DNA from 3 places in the Paenibacillus sp. FSL H7-689 genome. Region 2 is predicted to be linked to each of the others. Evidence: predicted binding sites of a transcription regulator. Region 2 holds the regulator's gene; each other region holds the start of a gene.
The links. The regulator LexA, encoded in region 2, represses DNA repair genes until DNA is damaged. The targets are predictions, from matches to a motif close to CGAACATATGTTCG.

Region 1 (11,190 bases), on a different contig from region 2:
GTAACTGCCTTTTTCGCAGCCTCACGGAGTTCCTTCACCTGATCTTGTAAAGCAGGGTCCGTCTGATCTTTCTTGCAAGGTTTCAATTTGCCAAATGTAGCGGGTTGAAACACTTCAGGCAACCTTTCCCATGGCATAACCTGGGCCGCAGACAACAGTTCTTCTACCATCACCAGGTCTTCTTTTAACGTATCTGCATAAGGTGCCGGACCTTCAGGCTGCATGGAAATATGAATGCCTTGACGGAGCAATCCTGCTGCACCACTTAAAGCAAGAGCCGCATCACGCAAAATACTCTGAACCCATGCTGAATGTCCAAGTGCCTCTACACTTTCCACCTGAAAAGCAGATGCCATCTCCGAGAGCCAATGATCCGGCCAGGAATGACTGCGGGAGAAATCATACAAACGTTGCACCAGTCGATGCATCGCATCATCGTTTCGTTCTCCACTGAACCAGTCTACTAATTCGCGGAATGTACTCCCTTCATCTTCTTCGCCATACTTTTCCTCAAATAGTTCTTCAAGCAGTTCCTGCCGCATGATTTCCGCTTCATTTTCATTCAGGATACGGAAAGCCGGGTTCAACGGAATTTGCTGATAATAACGGCGAATGACTTCCATACAGAATGAATGCAGCGTTGTAATAGATGCCCGTCCAAGCAGCGATAGCTGCTTACGCAGATGCTCTTCTCCAGGCTGTTCTTCCAGCGCACGTTCCAACGCTTCCCGAATCCGTTGTTTCATCTCGGCGGCGGCCGCTTTGGTAAACGTAGCTACAAGTAAACGATCCACACTGTATCCTCGGGAGGGATCTGCGATCTTGCGAATAATTCGTTCAACCAGCACGGCTGTCTTGCCTGATCCCGCCGCTGCGGCAACCAGTATGTCTTCTCCGCTTTCCGAGATGGCACTCCACTGGTCATCACTCCAGAAGCTACCCTCCGGTTTTGGCATATTCGTCATGATGTTTCCCCTCCCTTGGTGTGAGATAACATATCCCAGATTTGCTGTTTGCCCGGTTTGGACAACAGGTTGTATTCATTTCCTTCTATATTCTCATCAAACTGACAAACAGGCTTATACGGACAGAACGTACACGCCACTTCCTGCTGAATACGATAAGGCTCAATGGCCACATCCCCATCCGTAATCCGGGTACCAATCTCACGGATATTACTGCGAACCGAAGCAAGCAGCGTATCCCATTGCTCTGGCGTAGCTACAGCTGCACTGCTATAAAAGCTGCCATCTGCCTTAAGGGCAACCGGAATAATCGCTGAATACCCCTTATCCAGGGTGTTGTCCATTTGAGCGATTGCATCCCGATCCGCCAGCAGCAAACCTTTCATTTTGAACCGTTTCAGCAGTTCTTGTCCTGCCTGCTCCGATGTCATGCCGTTTGCGGATTGCAACAGCGGGTTATGCACATGGAAATACAACGTTCCTCCAGGCATCGCCGTTTCCCCAAGCCATTCTTCGGCAGCACTAAGCAGCACCTCCAGATAGGTGAGCATTTGCAATGACAGACCATAGTACACTTCATGTAACTTGAGGTCCGTCTGGCTTGATTTATAGTCAATGACACGCAGGAGCAGACCATTCTCTCCTTCTGCGACATCTACACGGTCAATTCGACCCACGATCTCCATCACACAGCCGTTCTCCAGTTCAAAACGTAGTGGCGGCAGTGTTTTATCGGGTCCAAAATCAAGCTCCAATCCAATCGGTTCAAAACTTCCACGTCTGGACTGTTCACCAAGAATAACCGATGCCCGGCTAACAATGTCCTTCAATTTGCGGAAAATATAACCGTATCGCTTGGTGCTTAGCAAAATCTCCCCTTGCAGCTGTGGTGCAATCTGCTCCACAGTTTGCTCGGCTTCCTGACGACATTGGTCTGGAGTCAAACTGCCCCAACTACGATTTTCTTCGCGCAATCGCATAGCCAACTGGCTTAGTGCAGCATGAAACAGCTGTCCGATATCAGGAGCCTGAAGGCGGTACAATTGCCGTTCTTTGAGACGCAGCCCATGCGAAGCAAAATGGGAGAACGGACAAGCGACGAACCGCTCCATTCGCGAGACACTCGTCCTCACCTCTGTACCATACAGTCTGCGACTGGTAGCTGTACGTAGTGGTAATGCCCGATTACGATAAAAGATTGATCCCATCAACCGTTCCAGCTGAGGTCTGCTTGTCTCTCGAGATACATGCCAATTGTAGACCGCCCACCACATTTCAGGGATGTCTTCTCCGCGGCGCCATTTGCGCAATTGTCCAATAAGCGTTGACAGACTCTGACCCGGATGGGTGACATAGGACCAATGCGCTTCTTCCGAGTTCGCAACCGGTGGTTGAGCGAGCAATGGCTGTTCTTGTAGACCAAACATCTTCCGTACATGGCGGACAATCTCGGAAGGAAGCAGTGCTTTCCCCTCATCATCAGCAACCGGGTAACTCAGCCACAACTGGCTGCTTGCCGCTGTAAGTGCCGTATAGATCAGAAAACGTTCATCCAGCATCTGCCTTGTTGCACCTGGTCCAAGCGCCATGCCTCTTTCCGTCAGTAACGCTCTCTCCAGTTCCGTTAATACGCCATCATCCTGAGGTACGGCGGGTAATTCACCATCAACGGCGCCAAGGATAAATACGTATTTGATGTCCTGAAGGCGTGTACGGTCCATAGAACCCATCAAAACCTGATCAAGTGCTGGTGGTACCAGACCCAGCTTCAGTTCCGTCAATCCGGTCTCAATCATCCCGGAAAACAGCGTGATATCCAGCCGTTCATTCCCCATCATATCGACCATCTGATCCAATAAATCTAGCACAGCTCCCCACATCTGCCGATGTTCTCTCGACCGTTCGGGGTCACCTTGTGCCTTAGCTTCAGCAGACATGTTTTCCAGCTTCCATGCGATCTCAGCATCTTCCAGCAGTCTGTATAGTGCCTCGCACTGGGCTTTGGCTGTCTTTGCCTTTTTCATTCGTTTCTCAAAAGCACCCAAGGAATCTGTAATGACCGTTCGGCAGCTCTCCATTAAAGAAAGCATCTGATCCCGTCCTCGACTACGGCCATCCTGACCGTTGTCTTCCAGCGACAGGCTTGGTACATACTTCCACGGTTTGCCGTCAGTCCAGCGATACCCGTGAATACCACAAGCCAGTACATAATTCTCAAGCTGGTCCATATCTTCACGAGTGATGGAACCATCACGCGGAAGCAGCAGATCCGTTTTGACACAGCGAAATACATCCTCGTAACGCCAGTGGCGCCGAACAATATCCAGTGCGGAACGGATAAACTCAGATAATGGATGATGAAGTTCATTTCTTCTCCGGTCGAGAAAGACGGGTACGTCATAATCCCTGAATAACGGTTCAGCTATATCAGCGTAGGTATCCAACTGCCGGACAAGTACCGCCATGTCCCGATAACGCGCACCTTCGTTTTGTGCCAAGCGCCGCATCTCACGCAGTGCTCCCTCCATCTCAGCTCGTCGGTTCTCCGCTGCAACCAGTTGGATTCCGGAATCAAGGCCTTCACTTTTCCAACGAATTCGTCGGTCGAAACCAGCCTCCAGATGAGCAAGTCCCGGACGATCCTTGTATCTCGGTGGAATCTCCGAATCTAGCACGGTTATATCGCTCGTTACACCCAGTTCGTCAGCCATTCCTTTCAGGCGCGCATAGGCACTTGCCGTAGGAAAAAATAGTTCCAGTTCTCCAGGCAGTGCGCCATGATCATAAGGACGATCCAATGTCAGTGCAATCGTCACGGAAGAGGACTGCAACATCAGCCGACCAATCACACTCATCTCCTGTGGTGTGAATCCCTGAAAACCATCAATCCAGATCTGGGCATCCTGCAGCAATGCACTTTCCGACAAACGATCTGTCAGCTCGGTCAACGTGTCTTCATCATCAATATATAAATTGGTCAGTTCCTGTTCATAGTCACGATATATCAGATTCAAGTCATGCAACTTGTCCTCCAGAATTGGCGAAGTGGATGAGGTATTCCCTCCAGACAGCCCGTCTTCCAGCAATGATGGATCAACTTCATAACGTTTAAATTCACTATATAAGTCATTTAATTCGCCTATAAAACCCAGCTGGCTGCCGGATGCACCAAACAGCTTTAATTCTTCCTTACGGCGCTGGATGACCTTGTAGAGCAGCATCTTTTTGCCTTCGGCTCCGATCGGAATACGAGCAGAACCACCTGCTTCTTGCATTACACGATAGGCTAGACGGCGAAAGCCGAGCACTTCTGCACGCATGGTACCTTTAATTGCTCCAGAAGACACCAATACCTGCTCTGTTCGAAAAGAACTCTGTTCGGGAACGAGTAAAATCAAAGGTGTGCCTTGCGGCTCCTTTTGAAGCAGGGATGTAATTTCCCGGGTAATCAGCAAGCTTTTTCCGCTGCCTGCCCGGCCAATAACAAAACGAACGGACATGTCTAATCCTCCAAACCACACGTACAAGATTTTAATTCCCAGTATAACATATCTGACTTGGTTCGGAACATACGTTTGCCACTATCCGGTAAAACCGGAGATCATCTCCGTTAACACAGCAAAACAGCAAAAAGCCCGCAGCTATCACACTGTGGACTTTTGACTTGATCTATACTTGATTGGAACGAAAATCATACGATTAATTCTTTTTACTGCGCACTTCGAAAATAGCAAATTTCAGGTAATGTCCTTCATCCACGCCCAAAATTTGTGGGTGATCCTTACCGGCTGCTTTCCAGTCGATCAAACGAAGCACTTTGCCTGCATCTTCCGCTGCATCGGCAATCGTATCCAGGAAGAGGTCTGGACGCATGTGATACGAACAGCTGGCTGTTACCAAATATCCACCCTCATTGACCAGTTTCATTCCTTGCAGATTGATATCTTTATAACCGCGACATGCACCTTTAACTGCTGATTTCGTTTTGGCAAATGCAGGAGGATCAAGGATGACCACATCAAATGTTTTACCGCCAGCTGCAAGCGCTTTGGATGTATCCACTTTCTGTTCGCCTGCACGTGCACGTGAGGTACGTTCATCCAGCCCTTTCACTTGTTCACGCAAGTACTGGAATGCATCAGCAACTACGAACTCGACCCGGTCAGTGAAACCGTTCAGCTCCACATTTGTTCGTGCACTCTCAATGGCATGCTCCGAAATATCAAGACAAGTCACTTTTTTGGCTCCATACTTGCAAGCATTCAACGTAAAGCTGCCCGTGTGTGAGAAACACTCCAGTACAGTGGCACCATCCCAATATGGGTATGTAACTACCTTACCGCTTTTATTCACAGGCAAGAGCTGCTCTGTGCCATCCTGCTCAGTCGTTTGAAGTGTGATTCCACTCTTGTAGCCCCAACCCTTCATGAGCGGTTCGATGGCTGCACGATTCTCACGTTGGTCGAAGAAGTAACCTGTCTTCTGCCCTTCCACGATATCCACTTTAATGAGTAGCCCATTCTCTGTAACAGTGACATGCCGTGGGCACTCTCCATACAGCGGACCTTTGGTCTGTTCCAAACCTTCCAGTTCACGAATCGAGACATCACTGCGCTCATATATGCCTTCCGGCTGCATTACTTCAATGAGTGCCTGTACGATGGCTTCACGGCAACGATCCATGCCAAGTGTAAGCAACTGTACAACGAGGATGCTACCGAAACGGTCAACGATCAATCCTGGTAGAAAATCAGCTTCTCCGTAAACGAGACGGTATGCCTCTCCATCATGGATAAAACGTTCCCGGTGACGCAAGCAATCGCGGAAACGCGCTGCAAAAAACGCGGTGTCCATCTGTTCGGACTCCAGAGGTTGATACGCTACAACCCTTACAGTGATCTGAGATGCAGGATTGTAATAACCTGTCGCCAGATAGCGACCTTGATGATTCAATACATTGACCAGATCTCCCGGTTCCGGGTTTCCGTCAACAGAGGCAATTTCATTGTTAAATATCCATGGATGTGCATGTTCAAGCCGCTTTTTGCGACTGCGTTCGAGTGTAACTGATGGCAAGGTAGATCCACTTCCTTTAATTTAATAGTTCAAAAGATAGGTTTGGTGCGGCGCGTAGGTGACGTTCCGGTTACGAATCGATCTTCTGATCGCTGTTGTCTCCAGAATTTTTTGATTCCCTTTTTAAAGGGAAAATCCGGAGACAAAGGCGCACGCTTCGCTTCTTCAGATTCGATTTCGTCCCCTCCACTACACTTGCACGAATCACCGTATCTTTCGAATTGGGGTGCAGCAGTTAAGTGACGTTCCGGTTACGAATCACCGTATCTTCCGAATTGGGGTGGGGTAATTTAGGTCGCTTCCCTCTGAATTCCTTTAGGCTTGTCATGGTTGTCTCTTCTTACTCATAGGATGAGTTAAGGAACCGGACGGAAGGAATGATGTTTCTATGTTTAGAGATGTGATATTGCCCCTACTCTATGGGCTTATTATCTTTTTTGGTGGCATGAAGCTGATGGAAACGGCCTTGCAGCGCATGGCTGGGCCCATGTTGGCAGGTTGGCTCAATCGCGCCACCTCTGCTCCATGGAAAGGCATGGCCTTCAGTGCAGGCGCAACGGCCTTGTTACAGAGCAGTACTGCGGTCACCGTACTCACCATTGGACTGGCTAATGCCAGATTAATTACCTATGGGCGCACACTTGGCATCATCCTTGGCACCAACATCGGGACATGCCTGACGACGGAGCTGGTGGGACTGCAGATCGGACGTGCTTCCCTTCCGCTACTCGTCCTGTCGCTAACGGGCTGGGCCATGTTTGTTGTTCTTGGTGAACGCAATCTGGCCGCTCCTGAACGCACGCGTCAGACTCTGTTTAACATCCAGTACAGCTTCCTCGCAGCTGCGGGATTTGCACTTGTTATGACAGGCATTCAGGTGATGCAATCCATTGCCTTACCCTTGCGGAGCATGGGCGTATTTCAATGGTTTCTCGACCGCTCTGCCGACAGCTTGTGGTGGGGCTTCCTGGCAGGTGCCTGTCTGACAGCGCTCATTCACAGCAGCGCAGCTGTCATTAGCATGGCGATTACGCTGGCAGCCACAGGGGTATTGCCTGTGGAGATCGGCATCGCCATTGTGATCGGGTCCAATGTGGGGACCTGCATCACCGCTGTGATTGCTGCCGCGGGCGGAGCATCCGCAGGCAAATTTGTCGCAGCCTCCCATGTTGTATTAAACATTGCGGGAGCGCTGCTGTTTATGCCGCTGATCGGCCAGCTGCATGCAGCTTCGGCTTGGCTGTCAGCGGACAACGGGGCACAGATTGCGCATGCCCAGACCCTTTTTAACATCACCAGTTCACTGCTTGCTTTACCGTTCTGTTACTTGCCAATCTGGCACAAAAAACCACCGGTCCACGCCCCCGCGGCGAAGTCACCCGTGGCTTGATGATCTGCCTATCCAAACCCACAGAGCGCGCGGCTAACTGACTCGAACAATAGTGCGTTATACGTTAATGCCTAACTTGTTCAGGGCTACACGCAAGATATCATCGTTATTATCATATCCGCTCTGCTGCTGTAAGGACCATGCTTCTTCCGGAGCATACCAATCCACACCCTTGATTTCTTCAATCTGAGGCTGTAGATCACCACTCTCGGCTTCAACGAGATAATAATGAACTTCCTTGTCCACCGGGCCAAAATCTGCATGTTGGTACGTGTAAGCAATGATATCAACCGGCTCTACAATGCGACCCACCATACCTGTCTCTTCCAAAATCTCGCGCAGTGCCGTCTGTTCAATTGTTTCTCCATCTTCCATTTTGCCCTTGGCGAGAGTTGTTTTACCATAACGATCTACGATAAGCTGAATTTGAAGACGTCCGTCTTCCCCTGTTCTATAAACAACTCCGCCTGCTGAAATTTCTTTTTTGTTCATCGTGCTCTCCCCCATCAACTTCGATATCTTTATCTTATTTTTTGCAAAAGAAGGACCTCATCTCCCCGGGTAAGCTCCCCAAGGAAATGAAATCCTTGTTTCTGACGCCTCGATCACATCGCGGCGGACTTAAGATTCTCTTCCAACACACGTACCAGCGTAGCCTGACTCTCGTTGACGCCGGCTTTAACCACTTTGACTCGGCACACTTTACCGACCATATCCATCGTTCCGTCAAAGACCAGTTGAATGTAGTTGTCGCTATAACCGTGCAGCTTGCCACTTCCCTCGCGGCCTTTGGCTTCCCCTTCGGGAATAACATCCAGTACCTGTCCAACAAACTGCTCAGCGTACTCCAGCTGCATCTGTTCAGACAAGTCAATCAGTTCATGCACACGTGCATTTTTGACTTCTTCGTCCACCTGATCTTCCATTCGTGCTGCTGGTGTACCCGTACGCTTGGAATAAGGGAATACGTGCATTTCGGAAAAACCGATCTTCCGCATCAACTCATAGCCATTACGGTACATCTCATCCGTCTCACCTGGAAATCCAACAATGATGTCTGTTGTAATCGCTACATCAGGCATTGCTTCCCGAATGCGAAGCATTTTGTTGTAAAACTCTTCTGTCGTATATTTACGGCGCATGCGTTTCAACACCGTATCATCACCCGCTTGCAGCGGAATATGGAAGTGACGAACGAGTTTATCCGAACGTTTGATCACGTCGAGCATGCGGTCATCGATCTGACTGGCTTCAATCGAGCTGATTCGAATACGCTCCAAACCCTCTACCTTATCCAAATCCCACAGCAGATCGGTCAGATCATAGTTCTCCATGTCATCGCCATACCCACCTGTATGAATACCGGTGAGAACAATTTCTTTGTATCCGGCGTGTACGAGTTGATGCGCCTGTTGAATAATGCTGTTTGCTTCCCGACTACGTGAGAGACCACGAGACCATGGAATAATGCAGAATGTACAGAAGTTATTGCAACCATCCTGAATCTTCAGGAATGCGCGGGTGCGGTCAGCAAAATCCGGTACGTCCATTTCTTCAAACACACGGGTTTTCATAATATTACGCACCGCATTAACCGGTTGACGGGACTCCTGAATTTCATTAACGTATGGTAAAATCTTGTCACGGTCCTGTGTACCGATAACCAGATCCACCCCTGGGATGTCCAGAATCTCTGCCGGAGAAGTCTGCGCATAGCAGCCTGTAACGGCCACAATCGCCTCCGGGTTGCGCCGAATGGCACGACGAATAATTTGACGGCTCTTTTTGTCGCCGGTATTGGTTACTGTACAAGTATTAATCAAGTATACATCCGCTGTCTGTTCATCAAAGTCCACTTGATCGTAACCTTCGTTTTTGAACAATTGCCAAATCGCCTCTGTATCATAGAAATTAACTTTGCAGCCTAAGGTGTAAAACGCCACGGATGGCATAATTACATTCCTCCCATTTCTCCGGATTCATATAGCACGCAAGTTAGTGCTGCCATTCCAGCTGTCTCAGCACGCAAAATGCGTTTGCCCAGTCCAACAGATACAGCACCTGCCTGATCAGCCTCTGCCGTCTCCTTCTCAGAAAATCCACCTTCCGGTCCAACCACGATCAAAACTTCTGCACTTGCATCAGGTGCAAGCTGCTCTATAAACGGCTTCAGTGCATCTCTCAGCTGTTTACCGTTTTCTTTCTCATAACAATAACATACCAGGCTATAGCCCTCAAAAGAAGATAACAGCCCTTTCCAGGAAAGCGGCTGTTCGACGGATGGAATACGATTCCGGTGACTCTGTTCGGCAGCTTCCTTGGCAATTTTCCGCCACCGCTCCAACCGTTTGCCTTCTTTCTTGGCATCATATTGCACAATCGTACGTTCTGATAGGAAGGGTACAAATGATACCGCCCCAATCTCAGTACATCTCTGGATGACTGTTTCCATCTTGTCACCCTTGGGCAAACTCTGTGCCACGGTTACACGAATCCGTGCTTCATGGTCCATCTCGAGAGGTTCCACAATATTGGCTGTCACTTGGCCAACTTCAATACTCTCAATTTCCACGAGTGCTTCTCTGGAGTTTCCGTCACTGACAATCAGTTTATCTCCAGGTTTACCACGCATGACCTTGCCAATATGGCGTGCATCATCACCTGTGATGATCACAGCGTGTTCATTAAACTGTTCTGCAGATACAAAATATCGCTGCATTAGTCAATCCACCCATTCTGTCCTGTTATGATTGGAATTCACCCCGCCTGATGGCAGGCGTGAATCCAATCGCCACAGATGATCATACAACTTTTACGTGTTTCTGACCAGTATTCCGGTCCATAAACAATGCGCTTTTAGCGATATAATTCGATAATCACCTTTGCCAGATCCACATACATCGTTTGCGCAAACTCATACAAAGGTTGAATCGTCACATTTTGCAACGGAGGTATAACAAGAATCAATAGGAAGATAAAAATAGACCATTGCTCCACCCCTTGCAGCTTGCGGCTGATTGAAGGTGGCAGTAGATCCTCTAGAATCCGATAACCATCCAGTGGTGGGAACGGAATCAAGTTAAACAGGAACAGGAAAAAGTTGGTTAAGTTAAAGATAGCGAAGAACGTTGTGATTGCTGTCAGTAACCGCTCATTATCAATGCCACCGAGTGCTCCCGAACCAACCAGTGAAGCATAGATAATTGTACCGATGATCGCGAGCAACAGATTGCTCAGAGGCCCTGCTGCGGATACGATAATGCCCATCAATCTAGGTTTGTCGAAATTAGCCCGATTAACGGGAACTGGACGTGCCCAACCAAAGCCGGCAATAATGAGCAGCAGCACACCAAACAAGTCAAAGTGTACAACCGGATTCAGCGTGACCCGACCCAACAGCTTCGCTGTTGGATCACCAAATTTGTTAGCAAAATACGCATGCGAGAATTCATGCACCGTAAATGCGATCAGAATGGTCAGCAGGAAAAACGGAAGCTGATCAATCGGATAACGAAAGAACGAATTCCAAAAGTCCATACGTTACCCCTTTCTGGCTACAAACGCCAGCCAATCCTCATCACGGTGGATCGCACTCACTTCAAATCCGGAGGCTACCAGTGCATCATGCACAACCTGCTCTTTGTTCTTCCAAATGCCGGATACAATATAGGTGCCACCAGACTCAAGCGCATGATAGACATCGTCTACGAACAACAAAATGATCTCAGCCAGAATGTTCGCCACGACAACCTTAACCGG
Region 2 (11,190 bases):
ATTTTAGCGTATGAAGTTTCTTCTTCGTTAAGTATAGGAATTGCGCTAAACACGCTTCGTAAATTACAGAAGCATCGCCATTTAACCAAAGATGCGTTGATCCATTCTGATCAAGGCTTTCGTTATACGAAACCACAATTCCAATCCGTAGTGAAGAAAATGGGATTAAGACAATCCATGTCACGTCGAGGCAATTGTTGGGATAATGCTCCCCAAGAATCGTTCTTTGGGCATTTTAAGGATGAAACGAATATCAAAGATTGCGAAACATTAGAAGAAGTAAAACGAGAAATTAAGAGTTATATGACGTACTACAATCATTATCGAGGGCAATGGAATTTGAAAAAGCTGCCGCCTGTAAAATACAGACAGCAGCTTCAACAAGTTGCCTAGTTTTTTTTCAAAATGTCCTTTACAAAGGGTACACTTTAGAATTCAGAAGCCTTCTTTTAGTATTGTTATATTTAATATACGTGAATTTTATTGTGATGACAAAATTACTCCATTTTCGTTACGTAACCTTCATAGTTTCCGTAATATAATCCGTTTGAGTAGGTAGTAGATGCTAGATTGAGTACTCCATACCAAACTCCATCAGCATAAGTATATGTCTTTGGAACATACTTCGCATCTCCATACTTATTGTTAGCATCTGAATATCTCACATATTTTTGCGTCGCCTGAATCGTAACACTTTGTGCAGTTAAAGAACCTTGAACAGAAGATGAGGCAGAAGCAAGTGATGCTGGAACAGCAATACTTGCTACTATAGCAGTGAGCGCTCCAATTGTGGCTAGTTTCTTTTTCATGTAAATACCTCCTAAATTTTTTTGAATGAATTATAAAACTTTACTTTCTAAAAATACCATATAATTCTATGTAAAATTATGATATATATTACATTGTGATTTGTATTTCACCCCCTACAGATCTACTAACGTAACTTCCAAAAATTCCTCCAACTGATTAAATAGTATATCCAATCTAAACAGATTTGGACGATCATGAAATGCAGCGGATGAGTGAGATACTAGATGACTTTTTTTAATAGAAGTAGTACAAGTTGATTTGATATTATTTAACCCTTTCTTCGAAGACAGCTCTCAGGAGTAGTTGTTGGATTAAAATCTGCTCGTTGTGAAGTTGTGGCCGGGAATGGATAAATCATCTGAAAGCAAATTGCCAAAACATGTCCCCTGATTCTTCTTCACTTGCCCACGTAACATTTTTGTGTTTATCTGTGACCAAGGCTTACCTTTATAACAAACATATTCGTTCGTCGATTTAGATAATCGCAAAACTCACTTTTCATTAATATTAAACTGTCTGAAGCAAAAGATTTAAATCAAACTTCCTTAGAAATTCTGATAGCCATGAAATAGAAAGGAATACTAGCATTCACTCATTTAAAATTCCAACCATCGTTCAAATACATACAAATGGATGTTTCATTTGTATGTTGAAAGTTTCATATAGAAGAGGTATACTTTAATTAAATTTTAAACAATTTAATTTTAAATAATTAATTGGAGATGTTAATATGGATCAGGCAAAACAACTTGTGACAGAACAACGTACATTTTTTTATACAGGACAAACTAAAAATATCGAGTATCGGATTAATGCACTTCAACAGCTTAGAAAGGGAATTGAAAAGTATCAGCAACGGATTCAAGATGCACTTCGGGCAGATTTGAACAAATCAGAGGCGGAAGCTTACGGTTCCGAGATTCGCATTGTTCTGGGTGAACTGGATTTTGCATTAGAACACCTGCAGGAATGGGCTGTACCAAAACAAGTCCCAACCAATTCGGCTATGCCGGATGGGGTGAGTACCATTTACCCTGAACCATACGGAGTGGCTCTTATTATTGCACCTTGGAACTATCCTTTCCAACTGGCCTTTGGTCCACTGATTGGAGCAATTGCAGCCGGTAACTGTGCAGTTATCAAGCCTTCTGAATTAACACCAGCCGTATCTCGTCTGACGTATGATCTGATTCAGGAGATCTTCCCTCAGGAGTATATTGCGGTTATGGAAGGGGAAGTCGAGGCTAGCACAGCATTGTTGAAAGAGAAGTTTGATTATATTTTCTTCACAGGCAGTACGGGGGTTGGTCGCATTGTTATGAAGGCAGCAGCGGAGCATTTAACTCCTGTAACCCTGGAGCTAGGGGGCAAGAGTCCTGCTATTGTCCACAGTGATGCAGATCTGAAGCTGGTGGCCCAGCGTATTGTTCGTGGAAAGTTCCTGAATGCAGGGCAAACTTGCGTTGCTCCGGATTACTTGCTTGTGCATGAACAAGTTCATGATGAATTGATCAATCTGATTGGCGCAGAGATCAAAGATAAATTTGGGGACGATGTGTTACAGAACTCTGATTTCCCGCATATTGTCAACGCGCGTAATTTTGATCGGTTGTCGAAATTCCTCACAGATGGCAAAACACTAATTGGTGGGCGTTCTGTACGTGAGCAGTTGCTTATTGAGCCGACGGTAATTGGTGATGTGAACTGGGAATCAGCTGTCATGCAAGAAGAGATCTTCGGTCCGATTCTTCCTGTATTTACGTACAGTGACCTGAATCCTATGCTGGATGAGATTGTTCGCCGGCCAAAACCATTGGCGCTATATCTCTTCACACAGGATGAGCAGCTGCAGGATCAGGTTCTGAATCAAGTATCCTTCGGTGGGGGATGTATTAATGACACACTTTCTCATATGACTTCACACTACCTCCCGTTTGGTGGTGTAGGAGAGAGCGGTATGGGCTCATATCACGGACAACAGAGCTTTGATGTGTTCTCGCATCACAAGAGTGTTCTGAAACGCAGTGAATAATTAGCCGCTAAAATAACATAAACATGAAAAAAGAGGTTGTCCTGTTGATCAGGATAACCTCTTTCGTATTTCATTACATCTAGTTTTGTTACTCAAGTTAAATATTAATGAATATCTCGGAAAAGGCCAATGACTTTACCCAGAATACTAACATGTTTCAAACGTAAAGGTTCGAAGGTCGCATTCTCCGGTTGAAGGCGAATATGATCTTTCTCTTTATAGAACGTTTTCACTGTAGCTTCATCGTCTTCAGTCATTGCAACGACGATATCACCGTTATCAGCAGTTTGCTGTTGACGGACAATAACGTAATCTCCGTTAACGATTCCAGCTTCCACCATGCTATCTCCGACTACCGAAAGCATAAACACTTTCTGTTCGCCTACATAATGTGTAGGAAGAGGGAAGTAGTCTTCAATGTTCTCGGTTGCAGTGATTGGAACCCCGGCTGTAACCTTACCAACAACAGGAATACGTGCAACGCTATGAGCAAATTGATGAGAATGCTCAGATTCTTCCTGGCTCAAAAGCTCAATGGCTCTTGGCTTGGTAGGGTCGCGTCGGATCAAACCTTTTTTCTCCAAACGATCCAAATGTCCATGTACTGTTGAACTGGAAGCCAGTCCAACCGCTTCACCAATTTCCCGTACGGAAGGAGGATACCCCTTCAACCGGACTTCATTTCGTATAAACTCCAGAATAGCCTGCTGCCTGCTGGATATCTTCGACATACCGTATCAACCCCATTTTAGTAACGTTTGGGAAAATTATAACATAGAACCTCCGTTCGTACAAACATAAGTTCTAAATAAAATAGCATTAAATCAGTGTTTTTTAACTTATAGAACAGAAATTGTCCAAAAGTCAGAGCATAATACTGCAAATGCTTTGCAAAAGTACTTGAAATAAGATATGTCTCCTTCAAAAAAGAAGCGAACAATTGTTCTAAAAATCTATTGAACAAAACAAGTGTTCGTGTTATATTGATTCCAATAGATAGGAACAAACGTTTGGAGGCGGGTATTTAATGAGATATTCTACTTATCAAAGCATTTATGAACCAATGAATTCGGAACTGGTGAAGTCTAACATAGGGAACTACAAGAAGGTTTTAGCGCGTTTCAAGATTTCTTCATGGATGTTAAAGGTAGTCATTACCTCTATGATTATATTTATTGGATGCAGCACCGTTTTAACTGTATTTGCCGGCAATGAGAATGATGTTCTGCCTGGAGGAAAGATAGCTGTTTCACAAGGGGAAACATTATGGAGTATTTCTTTGGAACATAAACCGACGAATATGGATACACGTATTTATATAGAAGCAATTAAGAAAGTGAATCAACTTCATACAACTTCCATCCAAGTGGGTCAAGTACTAGCTCTACCGCAATTTGCAGAATAAAATGCACATCAATGAGTGTTAGCGCGTGTCAGCTTGACAAGCTGCCTTTATAATGGCAAAGTTAATATGACTTTGTATTTTTGGAGGGGACAAGCTTGGATATAGATAGTCTGGTAGCACGCATTAACGAATTGGCTCGTAAGCAAAAGTCCACTGGATTGTCGGAGGAAGAACTTGCTGAACGTGCCGAACTAAGAGAGATTTATTTGAGTAATATTCGCAGCAATTTCAGACAACAACTGGATACCATTGAGATTGTTGATGATGAGAATGACAAAGGCCACCAAGGCAAACTCAAACACTAACGAAACCTAATGATATCATTATGATATTTAGGTTTCTTCCTGTTATTTTGAGTGTGCAATTTATAGGGGGAAATGTTGGTTTACAGTTATGTAAGCCGATACAAAGACACATAAGGGGGATTCTCATGTCGCGTTCGTTCGAGAGAACGGTTAAGAAAAATTCCAAGCAGTTAAATCAGCAACGCAAAAAAAGTGGTCAACCAATCACAGGTACACCAGGTGAAGAAGTCTTTAAGGGACGCAGCTTGTTGTTCCCAATATTTTTGATCGGTCTCGCCTTTTTGTATCTGTTTATGAGCACATTCCTTGTGCAAGCTCCAATGACAACTTGGGACTGGGTGACCATGCTGCTTTACGTATTTTTGGCAGTCATCTTCATGCTTCGCCGTCCATACATCAAGATTAGCAGTAATCGGATTATAACGACGAAGGGTAATCGTGAACGTTCAATTGGGGTTGACGATATCGTCAAATTCAGAATTGAACCAGGTACAGTTGTTATCGAACATAACAGTCGCGGGAAAAGATGGGTGTTTACCAAGTTATTGAACCGTTACGATACAGATGCGATTGCAGAACGTTTGCTGAAATTTGCAAAAGCACACCAGATCACCATGGAAACCGTCGAAAAGTAATTATTGCATAAAGGGGTAGATGATCGGAATGGCGTTAAAAGCGATTTTGTTCGACCTGGATGATACTTTATTATGGGATGAGCGTAGTGTTCGAGAAGCTTTTCATGAGACTTGTCTAATCGCAGCGAAAGAGACTGGGGTAAAACCAGAAGAACTTGAAGAAGCTGTTCGTAATGAGGCACGTGGGCTGTATGAATCATATGAAACCTTTCCTTTTACCAAAATGATTGGAATCAATCCGTTTGAAGGCCTATGGGCAAACTTTACTGGTGGGGATCAACCTGAGTTCCGTCAGTTGGAACAGCTTGCTCCAGTTTACCGTAAAGAATCCTGGCGTCGTGGCTTGTTGAAGTTGGGTATAGATCGGGAAGATCTTGCTGAACAACTTGCTGCGCAGTTTGGAGTAGAACGGAGATCCAGACCTCATGTGTACGAAGAAACGATGGATACCTTGCGTCAGTTACAAGGAAAGTACAAACTGTTATTATTAACAAACGGTTGTCCTGCTTTGCAACAAGAAAAGTTGGATGGTGTACCTGAATTGACTCCGTTCTTTGATGAGATTATTATCTCGGGTAACTTCGGAAAAGGAAAACCAGATCCGTCGATATTTGAACATGCTTTGAGTAAACTGGGTGTTAAACCCGAAGAGAGCATGATGGTTGGAGACAAGTTAACGACTGATATTCGTGGTGCTTTATCATCTGGCATCCAATCCGTATGGATTAACCGTGAGCATAAGACCAACAATGAAGCGTATGCGCCAGACCATGAAATAACACATTTATCGGAATTAAATCAGCTTATTGCTAATTTCTAAGCGGAATCAGTTATAACATCTTTCCTCAGCACCCTGAAACATTGGAAGCTTCAATGAACGATGATGTCGTTCTTGAAGTTACCAATGTTTTTTTATTTGAGCTTGTTGAGTAAATTACCTTGTTAAAAGAGATCTCCATTTTTTTTGCTAAAAGTTATTGAAATTAGAGGGAAGCTGGATTAGAATATAACTAACATACTAGTATGACTAGTATTTAAATTGTCATAAAGCAATATCTTTTTGACTTACTTCATTAAATGGAGGCAGGGAGTTATTGCTTATTATTTTCGATTGATTGTAAGCGCTTAATATTTTAGAGTATCTTCTTCCGATTTGGAAATCACACCACTTAGTAAGTGCTAATGAATGAGGTGAAGCACCTTGGATTGTGTGATTCTACATAATACATCAAATTGATATCGCTTACATTCAGCAATTATCTATTTGGTAGTGGGGGTGAAGTTAAAGGAGTTGTTGTCTTCTACAAGAGGAGAAACGATGGAGATTGTACATGAATTACTCTTACTTATCAAGTCCTGGATCGGAGTGAAAACACATGGAGTCGGAAACCGCTAAAACAACGTTAACCATGACATCTTTACGTAAAGAGAGCAGATTACGAACGGCAGCAACCTTGTTTCGCAAAGACTGGCAGCTGTATTCACTATTAATCCTTCCCATCATTTATCTCCTTATTTTCAAATATGGACCGATGATTGGTAATGTGATTGCGTTCAGACGTTTTGTTCCCGGGGGAAGTATATTTGGAGAAACGTGGGTTGGATTAAGGTACTTCAAAATGTTCATTGAGGACCCTACCTTCTGGAGAGTATTCGGTAATACGCTGATGTTAGGCGGACTTGCGTTACTCTTTACATTCCCGGTTCCAATCATTTTTGCCTTGATGCTTAACGAAGTGAAAAGTAAACGATTCAAGAAGTTTGTACAGACCGCGTCATATCTGCCTCATTTTCTGTCTATCGTTATCGTTGCGGGTATGATCCTGCAGCTGACAGCAGTGAATGGTTCCATTAATGGACTGGTGGCTTTCTTCACCGGAGACAATATTCCTTTTATGCAGAGGGCTGAGTGGTTCAGAACAATCTATATCACTTCCGAGGTATGGCAGGGTATGGGTTGGGGAGCGATTCTGTATCTGGCTGCACTGACAACCATTGATGATTCTTTGTATGAAGCTGCGCGTATCGATGGTGCCAATCGGTGGAAGCAAACGATTCATGTAACGTTACCAGGGATCTTGCCAACGATTGTGACGTTATTGATTTTGAACATGGGTAATTTCCTGGCAGTTGGATTTGAAAAAATCTTACTCTTGTACAATCCGCTTATCTACGAGACATCTGATGTGATCTCCACTTACCTGTATCGGGTTGGACTGGAATCCAGTAACTTCAGTTATGCTACCGCAATTGGCTTGTTCGAATCGCTGATCGGTCTGATTCTGGTGTTCTCCGTAAATGCCATTTCACGCAGACTGACACAAAGAAGCTTATGGTAAAGGAGGAGCACCATGCAGGAATCCAGATCTTACAAGGTATTTAAAGTATTCAATGTCATCTTTCTGCTGTTCGTGGTATTTATAACGCTCTATCCATTCTTAAATGTCGTGGCTCAATCCTTCAGTAGTGAGTCCTATATTAATTCGGGCAAGGTTAGTCTGTTCCCAAGAGGATTCAATGTGGAGACATACAAGACCATCTCACGTGACAGTATGTTCTGGACGAATTATAAAAATACGATTATCTACACTGTAGTAGGTACGTTAATCTCCATGTTTATGACGACTATTTTCGCATATGCCCTGTCCAAAAAGAGGTTGATGGGTCGCAAGTTTCTGACCATGTTCGCCGTATTCACGATGTTCTTCAGTGGTGGATTGATTCCAAACTATGTGTTGATTAATTCCCTTGGGTTCAACAACACCATGTGGGCACTTGTTGTTCCTGGCGCAATTAGCATATACAACATGCTGATCATGAAGTCATTTTTTGAAAATATGCCTGAAGAACTGGAGGAAGCTGCCTCCATTGACGGTTTGAACACATATGGGATCTTGTTACGCATTATATTGCCGCTTAGTAAAGCAGTTATGGCAACCATGGTGCTGTTCTACGCAGTAGGTCATTGGAATTCCTGGTTCCCAGCCTTTCTGTATCTGGACAAAAAAGAACTGTTCCCGGTCACCATTTATTTGCGCAATATGATTGCAGGAGCGACAAGCGGGGCATCTGCCGGTGCAACCTCAGCTGATAACCTGACACAGATTGCTGCCAATATTAAGTCAGTAACGATGGTATTAACCATCTTGCCGATACTCACCATCTATCCATTTGTTCAAAGATACTTTGTAACCGGTATCATGTTAGGGTCTGTTAAACAGTAATACGTAGCAGCTATATAAATTGAACTAAAGATGATTTACACGGAACACTCCGGTGATAAAGGCGAGCGCTCGCTTTTTATTGATTAAAAAGTTTTAAGTCAAGGTCAACCTAAACCAAATTCAGGGGGATAACCTAAATGAATCAAAAGCCACGTAAGTTTGTTGGTAAAATGGTGTTGGCATCAATGATGACCGTTGTTCTGGCAGCATGTAGCAACGGTAATGGAGCCGGAGGTGACGTCACAGAAGTTCAAACCAAGTCAGCGATGGAGACGTACAATGTAGGGGATACATTCAAGGCGACTGAGCCGTTTAATCTATCGATACTGTATAGTGATCAACCTACCTATCCGTACAAAAAAGACTGGTTGCTTTTCAAAAAAATGACTGAAATGACTGGTGTTACACTTGAGCCAACGATTGTTCCTATGAGTGACTATTCTCAGAAGAGATCTCTTCTAATCAGTTCTGGTGATGCACCGCTGGTTATTCCAAAGACCTATCCTGGTGAAGAATCTGCTTTTGTATCTTCCGGTGCGATTCTGCCCGTTAGTGATTATATTGATTTGATGCCCAACTTCAAGGATAAAGTGGAAAAATGGGGATTGGAAGAAGAAATCGAAGGACTTCGACAGGAAGATGGCAAGTATTATGTACTCCCGGGTCTGCATGAAGAAGTATGGCCAGATTATACATTAATCGTAAGAACAGATGTTTTTGAAGAAAATAACATTGCGATCCCAACCACATGGGATGAACTGTATGACGCTGCAAAGAAACTCAAAGAGCTGTACCCGGATTCCGTTCCGTTCTCGGACCGTTTCAAATTTAATAGCACATTAGGTATTGCGGCTACCGGCTTTGGTACCAAGGCTGGATGGGGTTTTGGTAACGGATTGACGTATAAGGAAGATCAGGATGAATTTGTGTACACGGCTACTACGCCGGAGTATAAGGAAATGCTAACGTACTTTAACAAGTTGGTATCCGAAGGATTGCTGGACAAAGAAAGTTTCACACAGGATGATGATCAGGCTGTACAGAAATTTGTATCCGGCAAATCATTCATGATTAATGGTAATTCCCAAACGGTGGTGCTGCACCGAAATGATATGAACAAAACGCTGGGAGAAGGTAAATACTCTGTTGCGAAGATTACAGTTCCTGGTGGGCCAAAAGGGCAATTAATGTCTGGCTCAAGACTTGAAAACGGTGTCATGATATCCGGGAAAATTCAAAAAAGCGAAAACTTCAAAGCCATTATTCAGTTTGTGGATTGGTTATACTACAGTGATGAGGGTCAAGAGTTTGCCAAATGGGGCGTTGAAGGCGAAACATTTACCAAAGAGGGCGGAAAACGTGAATTGGTAGAAGATGTGAACTACAATGGCTTGAATCCTAAAGGCACGAAGGATCTGCGTATTGACTTTGGTTTCTCTGGTGGAGTATTTGCCTACGGTGGTACGACAGATCTGCTGCAATCGATGTTTAGTGAAGAAGAGTTGAAATTCCAACAAGACATGAAGGATACCAAGGAAGTGACCCCGGCAGAACCACCAATTCCTTACTCTTCAGAGGACCGTGAACGGGTGACACTTCTGAGTACACCACTGAAAGATTATTCGGATCAAAATACACTTAAATTTATCTTGGGTGAGCGAGACTTGTCTGAATTCGATACGTTTGCCAAAGAGCTGGATAGTCAAGGATTATCTAATTATCTGAAGCTGGCAAATGACACGTACAAAGCCTACAAAGAAAACAAGCAATAATATAGTTGATGTTGGCCAGATTACCGTTTCACACCGATATATAAGTGGAACGGTAATTTGTGCTAAGATGAATGAATACGGCTGATAGAAAGAGGTCTAGGCATGTCACTTAATCAAAAAATTAGAGGCTCGACCCGGGCATATTCATATAACCTGTTAAAAGAACGAATTCTTCATCTGGAACTTAAGCCGGGTACCAAGATTTCAGAGAAAGAGATTGCAGATGAACTGCAGGTCAGCAGAACACCCGTGAGAGAAGCATTCATGAAGCTTGCTGAAGAAGAACTGCTGGACATTATTCCCCAGAGTGGAACGATTGTCTCTCATATTAATCTGGAGCATGTGGAAGAAGGCAGGTTTATGCGGGAGAAGATGGAGAAGGAAATCGTGACTTTGGCTTGTGTTTCTTTTCCTGAAGAGTTCAGATTTCGACTTGAGACCAACATTGCAATGCAGGAAGTCTGTATAGGGAAAAACAATTTCTATCGACTTTTTGAACTGGATGAAGAGTTTCATCAGATTTTGTTTCAGGGCACTGGTAAGCTGAGAACATGGAAAATGTTGCAACAACTGAATATTCCGTTTAATCGGTTGCGTTTATTACGTCTAGCGGAGGACTCCAACCTGGAGGTCATTATCTCCCAGCACAAAGAGATTTATCGTCTTATCACAGAGCGTCAGACCGAGCAAGCTGTTCAGGTGATGGAAGCTCATCTTAGACTCGTTGTTATTGAACAGGAATCGATAAGGGCGAAATACCCGCATTATTTTATATAATACACCGATGTTGTACACTACTCTCCATATGCATATGCGAAAACCCCTGTTCAATTGAACAGGGGTTTTGGTTAAGCGAGTTGTAACACGAGAGTGTTAGGCGTTCTTGATAAAAGTAGGATCAGGGTATGGATCTGCAATCCAGCCATCTTTTTCGATGAACAGACGTACAGCAATAATTTGTTTGTTCTCCATTAAAGTGAAGAAGTGCGGTGTATTCTCAGGAACAG
Region 3 (11,190 bases), on a different contig from region 2:
ATGACGGTGACTTTGATGTGACCCGGATAGTCGAGTTCATTCTCAATCATCTTCGTGATGTCACGGGCTAAGCGGAAGGCTTCAGCATCATCGATCTTCTCAGGCTGTACCATAACGCGAACTTCGCGTCCGGCCTGAATGGCGTACGATTTCTCGACACCTTCGAAGGACTCTGAGATTTCTTCCAGCTTCTCCAGTCGTTTGATATACGTTTCCAGCGTTTCGCGGCGTGCGCCTGGTCTTGCTGCGGAGAGCGCATCTGCTGCGCCAACCAACATGGCAATGACCGAAGTCGCTTCGCAATCTCCGTGATGGGACGCGATACTGTTGATTACAACCGGATGTTCTTTGTATTTCTTCGCCAGTTCCACGCCAATTTCGACGTGTGATCCTTCCACTTCGTGATCCAGCGCTTTACCGATGTCATGCAATAGACCTGCACGTCTTGCCAGAGTTACGTCTTCTCCCAGTTCGCCAGCCATCAGTCCAGCCAGATAAGCGACTTCCATGGAATGTTTCAAGACGTTCTGACCGTAACTTGTACGGAACTTCAACCGGCCCAAAATTTTGATCAGATCCGGATGCAGACCATGCACGCCCACTTCAAAGGTAGCTTGCTCACCGTATTCACGGATGCGCTCATCCACTTCTTTGCGGGATTTCTCAACCATCTCTTCAATCCGTGCCGGGTGAATACGTCCATCAGCCACCAGTTTCTCCAGGGCAGTACGGGCGATCTCACGGCGAATCGGGTCAAAGCCCGACAGAATAACAGCTTCTGGCGTATCATCGATAATGAGGTCAATCCCTGTAAGGGTTTCAAGCGCACGGATGTTACGTCCTTCACGACCGATAATCCGGCCTTTCATTTCTTCATTTGGCAGGGTAACAACAGAAACCGTTGTTTCCGCTACATGGTCAGCCGCACAACGTTGGATAGCGAGTGTAATAATCTCGCGGGACTTTTTGTCCGCTTCTTCCTTCGCTTGTTGTTCAATGTCCTTGATCATTTGAGCCGTCTCATGACGAACTTCCTGTTCTACGTTGGACAGTATGATACTGCGTGCGTCTTCCATGGTGAGGTTGGATATACGTTCCAACTCTGTCACCTGGTTTTTGTAAATCATTTCGATCTGCTGCTGAGTCTCATCAATTCGTTTCTCTTTGTTAGCCACTTGCTCTTCTTTACGTTCGAGTGATTCCAATTTTTTATCCAGCGACTCTTCTTTTTGCAACAATCGTCTTTCTTGTCGTTGAATTTCATTCCGACGTTCACGAGTGTCTTTTTCAGCTTCAGCACGAATGCGATGGATTTCATCCTTCGCTTCCAGCACCGTTTCTTTCTTCAGTGCCTCTGCCTCTTTCTTCGCGTTCTCCACGATTTGTACGGCAGCTTGTTCCGCACTAGAGATTTTAGCCTCTGCAAGAGATTTGCGAATAAAATACCCTACTCCGAACCCAATGATTAGCGCGGCCACAACGAGAGCGATCGTGATTGCAGGATTCATACTGTTCACCTCCTCGTTGGTTCCTCCAAGGCATTCCTTGGGTCAATTTGCAGTTTTCAAACCTTACATATGTTTGGGAATAACGAATACTCACGGCGATCCCCCGCCGATTTTCATTTCACATGTACATGTTTCCACGTACTATTCACTGTTTCCAGCGAACCCATAATTAAGAATGGTATAAATCTTAAGAAACCGAAACCGCTTTTTTGGAAGGAAAAAGGGTTGTCCATTTCTTACAGACTCATGTCCATTTTAGTATTTGACGAAAGAAATTGTCAAGAGAATGCAGTATAGAGACTCTAGTCTGCTAATCCCATAACAACGCTTCGTCATCTTCAGGGTCCCCAGCCTCATCTTCTTCAATTAAACAATTCACGACCTTGCGCACCATATCCATTGAAAAACCACGTCTCATTAGGAAGGGAAGCGTTTTATTTTTCTTCTCTTTGACGTCCCCTTTGACCTGATTCCATTTTTTTCGTCCGGCACTCAAAGCAGTCTCAAATTCCGCATCTGTACTTATCCCTTCTAGTGCCTCAACAATGAGATCATTGGCAATGCCCTTTTGACGCAGCTCTTGCCTTATCCACAGTTTTCCCTTCCGCTTGCCCTCCATACGCTGTCTTGTCCATTCCTTCGCAAATAGATCGTCATCCACCAGGTTCTCCCGCTCAAGCCGATCCAGCGCCTCTTCAATCAAAGGTGCAGCAAACTCCTTCTGACGAAGTTTCTGACTTAATTCATGGCGCGTACGTGGCTTATGCTCCAAAAAACGCAGAGACTGTGCATACGTCCGCTGTCGCTCGTCAGCTAGAATGATATCTTCCAGATCCTTCTTCATAAACGTATTACCTTGAGTCATCCTGTATTTAATCATCACATCTTCAAGAACCGTAATGGAGTGGATGCCAAAAGTGATTCGATAACGAGCTTGCCTGCTCTTCGTTCGTTCTACACGTGTAATAATAAGTTCTTCGTTGTCCGGAAATTGGGATAGGCCATCCTGTACTGCTTCTTCATATAAATCCTCGTCATGTTGATCCATTCTGGTCTCCCCTTTCATAACATTTTCATTCTGACTACGCCAAACACACCTTCAGATAAGACAAAGAACACCAATAATACAAAAGACCGGGAACTCTGCCCGGCCTTTACTCCACAGTTAGCGTGCTAACAGCCCCTGTCCATTGGGACAGGGGCTGTTAGACAGCACGAGTACTCCCACTACAATCCATTATCCAGATTGATCCAAGCTCAATCAGATAAGTTTACGGAGTCCAATGGGGAACACCCTCAGGGTCCTCCCTACAAGGGAGGTTTTGAGAGATTACTCGTTGATTTCAAACAATTCTTGTTCTTCTGCTGCTTCTTTTTGTTGCTCTTCACTCGTTGGCGCAGGAACTGCAGTAACCAAGTTACTGGCTACACGAATTTTTTGTTCAATGATGTCAGCAATATCTTTATGCTCTTTCATGAACTGCTTTGCGTTCTCACGACCTTGTCCTAAACGCTCGCCTTCGTAGGAATACCATGCACCACTTTTATTAACGATGTCCAGCTCTGTACCAATGTCAATGATACTGCCTTCTCTCGAGATACCCTCGCCATACATGATATCCACTTCCGCTTGTTTAAACGGAGGTGCCACTTTGTTTTTCACAACTTTAATACGAGTACGGTTACCAATCATGTCATTGCCTGATTTGATACTCTCAATACGACGCACATCCAGACGTACTGTGGAATAAAACTTCAGAGCACGACCACCAGGTGTTGTTTCCGGGTTACCAAACATAACGCCGACTTTCTCACGAAGCTGGTTAATGAAGATTGCGATTGTTTTGGATTTGCTGATTGCACCAGACAGTTTACGCAGCGCCTGAGACATCAAACGCGCTTGCAAACCAACGTGTGAATCGCCCATTTCGCCTTCAATCTCTGCTTTTGGAACCAATGCGGCTACAGAGTCAATAACGACGATATCTACTGCACCACTGCGTACAAGAGCTTCTGCAATTTCCAGCCCTTGCTCACCCGTATCTGGCTGAGACAGAAGCAATTCATCAATATTAACACCAAGTTTGCTTGCGTACTGTGGGTCAAGAGCATGCTCGGCATCGATAAATGCAGCTTGTCCACCCGCTCTTTGTACTTCAGCGATAGCATGCAATGCTACGGTTGTTTTACCAGAGGATTCAGGTCCATATATTTCAACAATACGGCCTTTAGGCAAGCCGCCTGTTCCTAATGCAATATCCAAAGCCAAGGAACCACTGGGAATAATTTCCACATTCATATGAGTGGACTCACCCAGTTTCATGATGGATCCTTTACCAAATTGCTTCTCTATTTGACGGAGCGCCATATCAAGCGCGGCACGACGGTCTGACAATAAGCTCACACCCTTTACTGTTTATAAGATAATGATACCTTGTTTTAACACGTTTGCCAAGCTTTTTTTCGAACATACATTCGTTTTTTTTGTAAAGGCCGAGGCGCCTCTTCCCCAAGGAAACTTTCCATTAAACAGAAAAAAGAACCGTAAACAAGGCTGTAAAGCCTAATTCTACGGTTCTTCCGTCTTCCTTAATTATACTTGCTTGGAACTGTAAATGCAATCGAAGCTATTAACTAATCAATCCATCGCCACAAGTTTTTGCCATAAGCGATATAGAATTGCTTTGGCTGAACGAATGCGAACCGTCTCGCGATTACCATTAATACGCAGCTCATGGATTTCCGTCTCTTTTCCACGTTCCGCAAGAGCGATGAAGACAAGTCCGGGTGGCTTGCGTTCCGAATATCCCGGTCCAGCTACACCGGTAACAGCCAAGCCAAAATCAGCATCGCCAATCATGCGGATCTGCTCAGCAAGCACTTTTGCAACCTCAGGACTTACCGCCCCAGGTGCATCTTCACCCTCCAGATAATCATGAGGCACATTCAGCAGCTTTTCTTTAATTTCATTGGAGTAACAAACAATACCACCTTTGAGCATTGACGCACTTCCGGGTACAGAGGTCAGACTTTGCATGACAAGCCCTCCTGTACAGCTCTCAGCAGCGCTGAGCGTCAGCCCCATGTCAGACATCATGGTTACAATCGTGTACTCTATAGGCACATCCTCGTTCGCGTAGAGATGTTCTGTCAAACGCTCCCGAATCTGAACTTCCATCGCATCCAGCTTCAGCTTCGCCTCTCCCTCACTCTCAGCCTTTGTGGAGACACGTACCGTAACTTCGCCTTCGCTCGCGTAAGGAGCAATCGTAGGGTCTGTCTGCGCGTCAATCAGATCCAGAAGTCGATCTTCCAGAGCAGATTCACCAATACCTGCGAATTTGAGCATTCGGGAATAGATCGGCATCTCTTCTGTGAGTACATGCTGGAACAGCCAAGGTTTGACTTCCTGTTCAAACATTGGAATCAACTCTTTAGGTGGTCCAGGCATCACAACATAATATTTGTCATTGTCAGAAATCGCATTTCCTGCCGCGAGGCCCGTTTCATTGGCCAGAGGTGTTCCGCCATCAATAACGATCGCCTGACGTCTGTTATTCTCTGTCATATCCACATTACGATCTCTGAAAAAGCTCTCAATTTTGTCCATTGCCATTCGATCTGTATGCAGTTTCCGGTTAAGAACAGCTGCGAGCGCATCCTTGGTCAGATCATCTTGTGTAGGTCCGATGCCACCGGAAAATAAAATAACGTCTGCACGGCTCTGGGCAATGCGAATAGCTTCACTAAGTCGGTTCAGGTTATCCCCAACCACCGTTTGGAAATATACATCGATCCCCATCGCAGCCAATTCACGGGATAGGTATCTGGCATTGGTATTGACGATTTGTCCAAGCAGTAGCTCTGTGCCAACTGCAATGATTTCTGCCTTCATTGAGCATCCTCCTGTACACGTGGTGAGTGATCAAAGGGCAATAGGATAATTTCCTATTGCCCCTGACCCAATGCTTCCTTCATGATTACCCATTTAAGAACAAACCATTATGCTTTTGTTAAATGAAGCAAATTTTTGTTTTTGATAAAGTAATCGATACCCGACCAGATGGTAATAAGCGCTGCTGCCCATACCGCGATAATATCGACGTGAATACCCGTGTATGAAAACGGGAAATTGTTCAACAGCAACAGCACAATCGCCACAATCTGCACTACAGTCTTCAGCTTGCCCCAAGCACTGGCGGCAACAACCGAACCATCCAGCAATGCAATTTGACGCAAGCCGGTAACTGCGAATTCACGACTAATAATGACAACTGCAATCCAGGAATCCAGCTTGCCCATCTCCACAAGCGAGATCAAAACTGCAGTAACCAGCAACTTGTCTGCGAGTGGATCGAGCAGTTTCCCCAGATTGGTAACCATGTTATTTTTCCGCGCAAGGTATCCGTCAATTCCATCTGTGCTTGCGGCGATGATAAAAATAACAGCAGCAATCAGTTGATTATACGGAAGCGACAAGCTTCCAAGCTGCAACGGCTCTGGATAAAATGGAAAATCCACTAGCAGGAACACCATCAAAAAAGGGATTAAGCAAATTCGTGCAAGCGTAATCCGGTTGGGTAAATTCACAAGACGCCCTCCCTCATATCCTCCATTACTCCAAACAATCATCATAATCCCGTTATCATCATCCGGAACATGAAATGTACAGTTTCAATGTCAATCCATATTAACATGATCCCACTATGTAGAAACGCAAAAAATAAAGTCAACCGCTCAAAAGCAAAACGCTTTAAACGTTCCGGTGACTTCCAGAAGATGTACTGCTTTTCACAAAGTCAGCAAACGATGAGGACTGGACTTGATGCTTGACTGCCAGCAATGCACACTTAGTATAATATACGCCCAATACCGTGTCAAAAAACACTTTTGCTACAAAAAGGCCTTATTACTTGAAATTTGTATATTGCAAATCCAGAGGCAGGTTAGCACCATTTAGCAACTGCATGACAGCTTGCAAATCATTTTTACTCTTACCAGTTACCCGAAGTTGATCTCCCTGAATCTGACTCTTCACCTTCATCTTGGAATCCCGAATCAGGATATTGATTTTCTTGGCGATGTCCTGATCAATCCCCTGTTTAAAATTCAAACGCTGGCGGACTGTACCAGAAGACGCTGGCTCTACCTTTGCGTAATCAATGTTTTTCAATGGTAGACCACGCTTCGCCATTTTGGATTGCAGCACTTCAATGACAGCCTTGAGTTTGGTCTCATCATCAGATACGATCGTTAACGCATCCTTATCCAGCTTCAGGCTGCTCTTGCTGCCCTTGAAGTCATAACGAGCGCCAATTTCTTTCTCGGTTTGTGTAACGGCATTTGTCAGTTCTTGCAAGTCCATTTTGGACACGATATCAAATGAATTTTCTGAGCTCAAACCAGTCACCCTTTCAGTTAATCGTATGTTCTGTAACATTATAGAGGATACCTTAAGCAAAAGTCTAATTTCAAGCTGTTTTACACAAAGAAAAAAGCATTTTTGGCTTCCACTTCAAGTGGCTGCCAAAAATGCTCGCTGGTCCAGCTTCCAACCTAATAGCGGCTGCGGTTGGGCTGTCTGAACATATCGAGCACACCCAAAAGTACATGTGCAAGTCCAAAACCCAATATTCCGTAACCCCAAGCACTTGGAGTCAGGTAATAACCCAGGAGGCTGACAATGATCCCTAAACCTGTTACGATCCAGCTGACTGTCACAGCCATCCACCTCACTTCACCAAAAGTTAACTGCAAGTTAAGACACGATTATTGTCTCCTGCAGTTGACCCGGTTATTCGCTACCCGTGGTACCCCCTGTACCGTCCGTTGATCCATTTTCAACACCTGTGGAAGAAGTAGTGCCACTACTATCTTCACCAAGCTTCAAACGGATCCGATTGGTCGCCTTGCCATCCGTTACAACCTGCCCGCCAACCTCAATCGTGGTCGCTGCAGCGTAACCGGACTTAATATACATGCCTGTACTATCAAGCTCAAAGGTATAGCTGTCACCTTCGGCTGTGTTACCATACTCCAACTTCTCTCCACTGGAGTTTTCGCCTTTGTACACTTCCAGCCAGCTATGACCTGTTGCTTTGATCGTAACCGTTACAGGTTGCCCTGCACTACCGTTAACTTTAAAGTTCGTAATATTTCCTGATTTCCCATCTTCTGCAACACTCACATTAGATGGTGAATTATCAGTTGGTTTTTCCTCAGTTTCATCCGTCTGTCCGTCCGTTTGGCCATCAGTTTGACCGTCCGTCTGTCCTTCCGTGTCTGTACCGCCACCGTTACCGCCAGCGTCTCCCTCACCAGTACCGTCAGTACCTGAGTCTGTCGCAGGCGGATTAGATGCCTGTCCGTTGTCGGCAGGTTGATCCGGTTTGTCCTCAGGCTGTTGTTGACTGTCTGTAATTTTGACCTGATCAAGACCCGGATTATCTGATTCATCACCATTGTTATACACCACGTATACATACAACAGTACTACGATCAAAACAGGGAATGTCCACATCAACGCGACAGACATCCACCGATTACTACGCTCAACCGGACGGCTGGAACGCTTCTGAATAACCGGTTCCATCGTTGCTTCCGTCTCTTCTTCGGGTACGTCTTTTTTGTGTCCCTCCAGCAGCTCATCAGGGTTCAGTCCCACGGTCTCCGCATAGGTTTTGATGAAAGCACGCACATAGAAGCTACCCGGCAGCACTTTATAGTCTCCTGCTTCTATGGCCTCCAGATACCTCTTGCGAATTTTTGTCATTTCCTGTACATCGTCAAGACTCATCCCTTTTTGCAGCCGGGCCTCCCTTAACTGCTGACCCAGTTCAGACATGCCATCTCCTCCTTATGTTTATCTCTTGAGTTGTTGCTAATCTATTCCATGATTCCGTACGGTTCCTTACAATTCATCGGTGTAGCTAGCCGTAAACGTATCATAAATAATCTCTTCATTGGGAATGTTACGCAATTCAATAATAATATCAAAATCATTAAAATCATATTCGGATTCCTGTACAAAAATATCCGGATGTTCAATAACTTTGGTGCTAGGCATGGACATAATATCCTGCAACAGGTTGTAATGCCGCTCACTGGAACGAATCGTACTTACAATTCCGTCAATGATGAAGACATTGTTTGGGTTCAATTCGTCTTCGGACATTTGACTCCTTATCGTCTGACGAAGAAGTGTGGAGGAAACAAACGTCCATCGCTTCATTGCACATACGCTGCCCGCAATAATAGACTCTGTTTTGCCAACACGAGGCATTCCGCGCAAACCGATGACCTGATTGCCTTCCCTCTTAAATACTTCACCCAAAAAGTCCACAAGTAACCCAAGTTCATCTCGAGTGAAACGAAATGTCTTGCGATCATCCGAGTCACGGTCAATGTATCTGCCATGACGTACGGCTAAAATATCCACCAATTTAGGTTGCCGCAAAGCCGATACGGTGATGCTGTTTACTTTGCCAAGCATTTCACCAAGCAAACGGATTTTTTCATCATCATCCGATTCAAGCAACATGCCTCGAGTTTTGCCTTCAACACCGTTAATGGTCAATATATTCACTTCAAGCATCCCCAGCATAGAGGCAATATCGCCTAACAAACCGGGTCTGTTCTTATGTATTTTATATTCCATGTACCATTGTTTAGATTCCATTTCAACACCCCGTAATGCATTATTCCCCATTATTCGACAGCAACAGAACATATCCACTGGACAACAATCTGAGACATCTTCTAAAAATGGGTCACGTTAATGATATATAAAATGAAAATGAATTACAAGAACAGCTCTGTAATCCGTTTGTAATCATTAGAGAAAAGCCCCCTTGCGGGAGCTCTTCATCTGTAATCTTATGCGTTTTGTTTGGCCAATTTGACCATCAGGCACGCAATCGTACGACGCTCATCAGCATCGCCGACATCCCATAACTCTTTCAATGCCCGGTTGGAATGGTTCGCCGGATCGACTTTCTCATCAAGGAAGTCGCCGATTTCATACGCAAGTTTGTTGATGGTTTCTTCACTCATCCCCATCTTCTCTGCTTGCAGTACGCGGTCACCCAGGAACTTCTTCCATGTGTCAAAACTGGAGAGCACTGTTTTTTCTGTTGACATGATAAATCCTCCTTAGATGACGCATGAGATTTAAAATCAACAGTTGTAATATGTGCTTTCGAGGCATTTTATATACGAGCATTTTGAAAATAATCCGGAAGACGACTGCTTCTCAGCAACCTTCACCCGGTTCGTTCACAGCCAGGCAAGTTTTCTTGCTTTTTTTACGTTAACCAACCGCCATTTGGACTGATGATCTGCCCATTGATATAACCCGATTCAGGGAGAGCCAAAAAATAAACCAATGATGAGATTTCATCAGGTTGAGCAAGTCTTCCTGCCGGAATTTCCTCTTCCAGCATCTTCAGTTCACTCTGATCCAGATGGCTCAGCATGGATGTCTGAACGGCACCAGGAGCAACGGCATTTACGGTTACTCCGGAAGGTGCGAGTTCTTTCGCAAGCGCTTTGGTGAATGCATTCACCCCACCCTTGGTTGTGGAATACAGCACCTCACAAGAAGCACCAGACAGCCCCCAGATCGACGATACATTAATGATCCGGCCGTACCTTTGGGAGATCATGTGAGGCATCATTTCCTGTGTACACATAAACGTGCCTTTGAGGTTAATCGCCATCACTTCATCCCAGATCTCCTCTGTAACATCAGACAACATCCCATAGTGCGAGATTCCTGCATTGTTCACAAGGATATCTGGCATGAGATTGTGCGACTCGAGCTTCTCACGCATACGCTCAATCTGTTCCCGGCTGCGAAGATCCGCAGACACGGTCATGATTTTTCCGCTGCCTTGTTCCATGCACCGTCTGGCGGCTTCATTCGCTGCTTCATGCGATTTCATATAGTGTATAACAACATTCATTCCCACTCTGGCAAAGCGTTCTGCGATAGCCGCTCCGATGCCACCGCTTGCGCCAGTTACCAGTACCGTCATTTCCCCGATTGCCTTCAATTGTCCCGTTCCCCTCTCCATATCAAGGACTCACGACTAGCGATACAGCCAGATGATCCCACCGAATATGCTCTCTCAGTCTGAGATTTACATCTTCCAGTGTAATCGATTCATAGAGCGGCAGCATATTGAAAAAATCACCGCCACGGAATTGCTGACGTGTAAATTCATGCGCAATGTTCTCCGGAGAATTGAGCATACGCAAATATCCGCCTATTTTCTTTTTGCGTGCACGTTCAAAATCCGTGGAATCGAACCCTTTTTCTACAATGGCATCCACTTCTTCACGTATACGCGCGAGCAGTTGATCCGGGTCTTTTGTATCACCACCAATGGCTGAAAAAGCATATTGCGGCGAACTGTTATACTCATGTCCAAAGCTGTCCGAGATCAGATCTTCATCGTAGAGCTTCTGAAATAATCGTGTGCTTGAGCCAAACAAGAGGTCCATCATCAGCTGCGTTGTCATATCTCGCCGTAACAATTGTTCCCCGGTAAGTCCAACGTCCGTCTCCTTGAATCCAAACAGACATTTGGGCAGTGAAACAGCCAGTTTCGCTTCCCGTCTGGCTTCTCCTACCTGCTCAGGCTCCGGTTCGAAGAAACGTTGAATGCTCCCCTGTGGCTTA

Region 1: addB (helicase-exonuclease AddAB subunit AddB) is a predicted target of LexA. The motif match lies at 4,530-4,543, and genes of this name have one in related genera.
Region 3: recA (recombinase RecA) is a predicted target of LexA. The motif match lies at 3,973-3,986, and genes of this name have one in related genera.

What each region holds. Positions count from the first base shown of each region.
Region 1 is NZ_ASPU01000055.1:58,351-69,540, forward strand. It holds gene addA (helicase-exonuclease AddAB subunit AddA) at 1-965, opposite strand, end outside; gene addB (helicase-exonuclease AddAB subunit AddB) at 962-4,465, opposite strand; gene C170_RS24390 (class I SAM-dependent rRNA methyltransferase) at 4,665-6,041, opposite strand; gene C170_RS24395 (Na/Pi cotransporter family protein) at 6,430-7,431, shown strand; gene C170_RS24400 (NUDIX hydrolase) at 7,489-7,923, opposite strand; gene mtaB (tRNA (N(6)-L-threonylcarbamoyladenosine(37)-C(2))-methylthiotransferase MtaB) at 8,037-9,383, opposite strand; gene C170_RS24410 (RsmE family RNA methyltransferase) at 9,386-10,150, opposite strand; gene C170_RS24415 (site-2 protease family protein) at 10,288-10,968, opposite strand; gene prmA (50S ribosomal protein L11 methyltransferase) at 10,972-11,190, opposite strand, start outside.
Region 2 is NZ_ASPU01000028.1:129,367-140,556, forward strand. It holds partial or broken gene C170_RS30500 (IS3 family transposase) at 1-393, shown strand, start outside; gene C170_RS20210 (hypothetical protein) at 498-809, opposite strand; gene C170_RS20215 (aldehyde dehydrogenase) at 1,541-2,842, shown strand; gene lexA (transcriptional repressor LexA) at 2,947-3,573, opposite strand; gene C170_RS20225 (LysM peptidoglycan-binding domain-containing protein) at 3,870-4,247, shown strand; gene C170_RS20230 (DUF896 domain-containing protein) at 4,343-4,552, shown strand; gene C170_RS20235 (hypothetical protein) at 4,678-5,187, shown strand; gene C170_RS20240 (HAD family hydrolase) at 5,216-6,007, shown strand; gene C170_RS20245 (ABC transporter permease) at 6,597-7,526, shown strand; gene C170_RS20250 (carbohydrate ABC transporter permease) at 7,539-8,411, shown strand; gene C170_RS20255 (ABC transporter substrate-binding protein) at 8,549-10,183, shown strand; gene C170_RS20260 (GntR family transcriptional regulator) at 10,286-10,960, shown strand; gene C170_RS20265 (cupin domain-containing protein) at 11,057-11,190, opposite strand, start outside.
Region 3 is NZ_ASPU01000014.1:157,438-168,627, forward strand. It holds gene rny (ribonuclease Y) at 1-1,508, opposite strand, end outside; gene C170_RS10535 (regulatory protein RecX) at 1,819-2,556, opposite strand; gene recA (recombinase RecA) at 2,839-3,903, opposite strand; gene C170_RS10545 (competence/damage-inducible protein A) at 4,147-5,403, opposite strand; gene pgsA (CDP-diacylglycerol--glycerol-3-phosphate 3-phosphatidyltransferase) at 5,511-6,098, opposite strand; gene C170_RS10555 (YajQ family cyclic di-GMP-binding protein) at 6,418-6,909, opposite strand; gene C170_RS31140 (hypothetical protein) at 7,065-7,229, opposite strand; gene C170_RS10560 (helix-turn-helix domain-containing protein) at 7,303-8,352, opposite strand; gene C170_RS10565 (DUF3388 domain-containing protein) at 8,419-9,186, opposite strand; gene C170_RS10570 (DUF3243 domain-containing protein) at 9,384-9,647, opposite strand; gene ymfI (elongation factor P 5-aminopentanone reductase) at 9,812-10,582, opposite strand; gene yfmH (EF-P 5-aminopentanol modification-associated protein YfmH) at 10,584-11,190, opposite strand, start outside.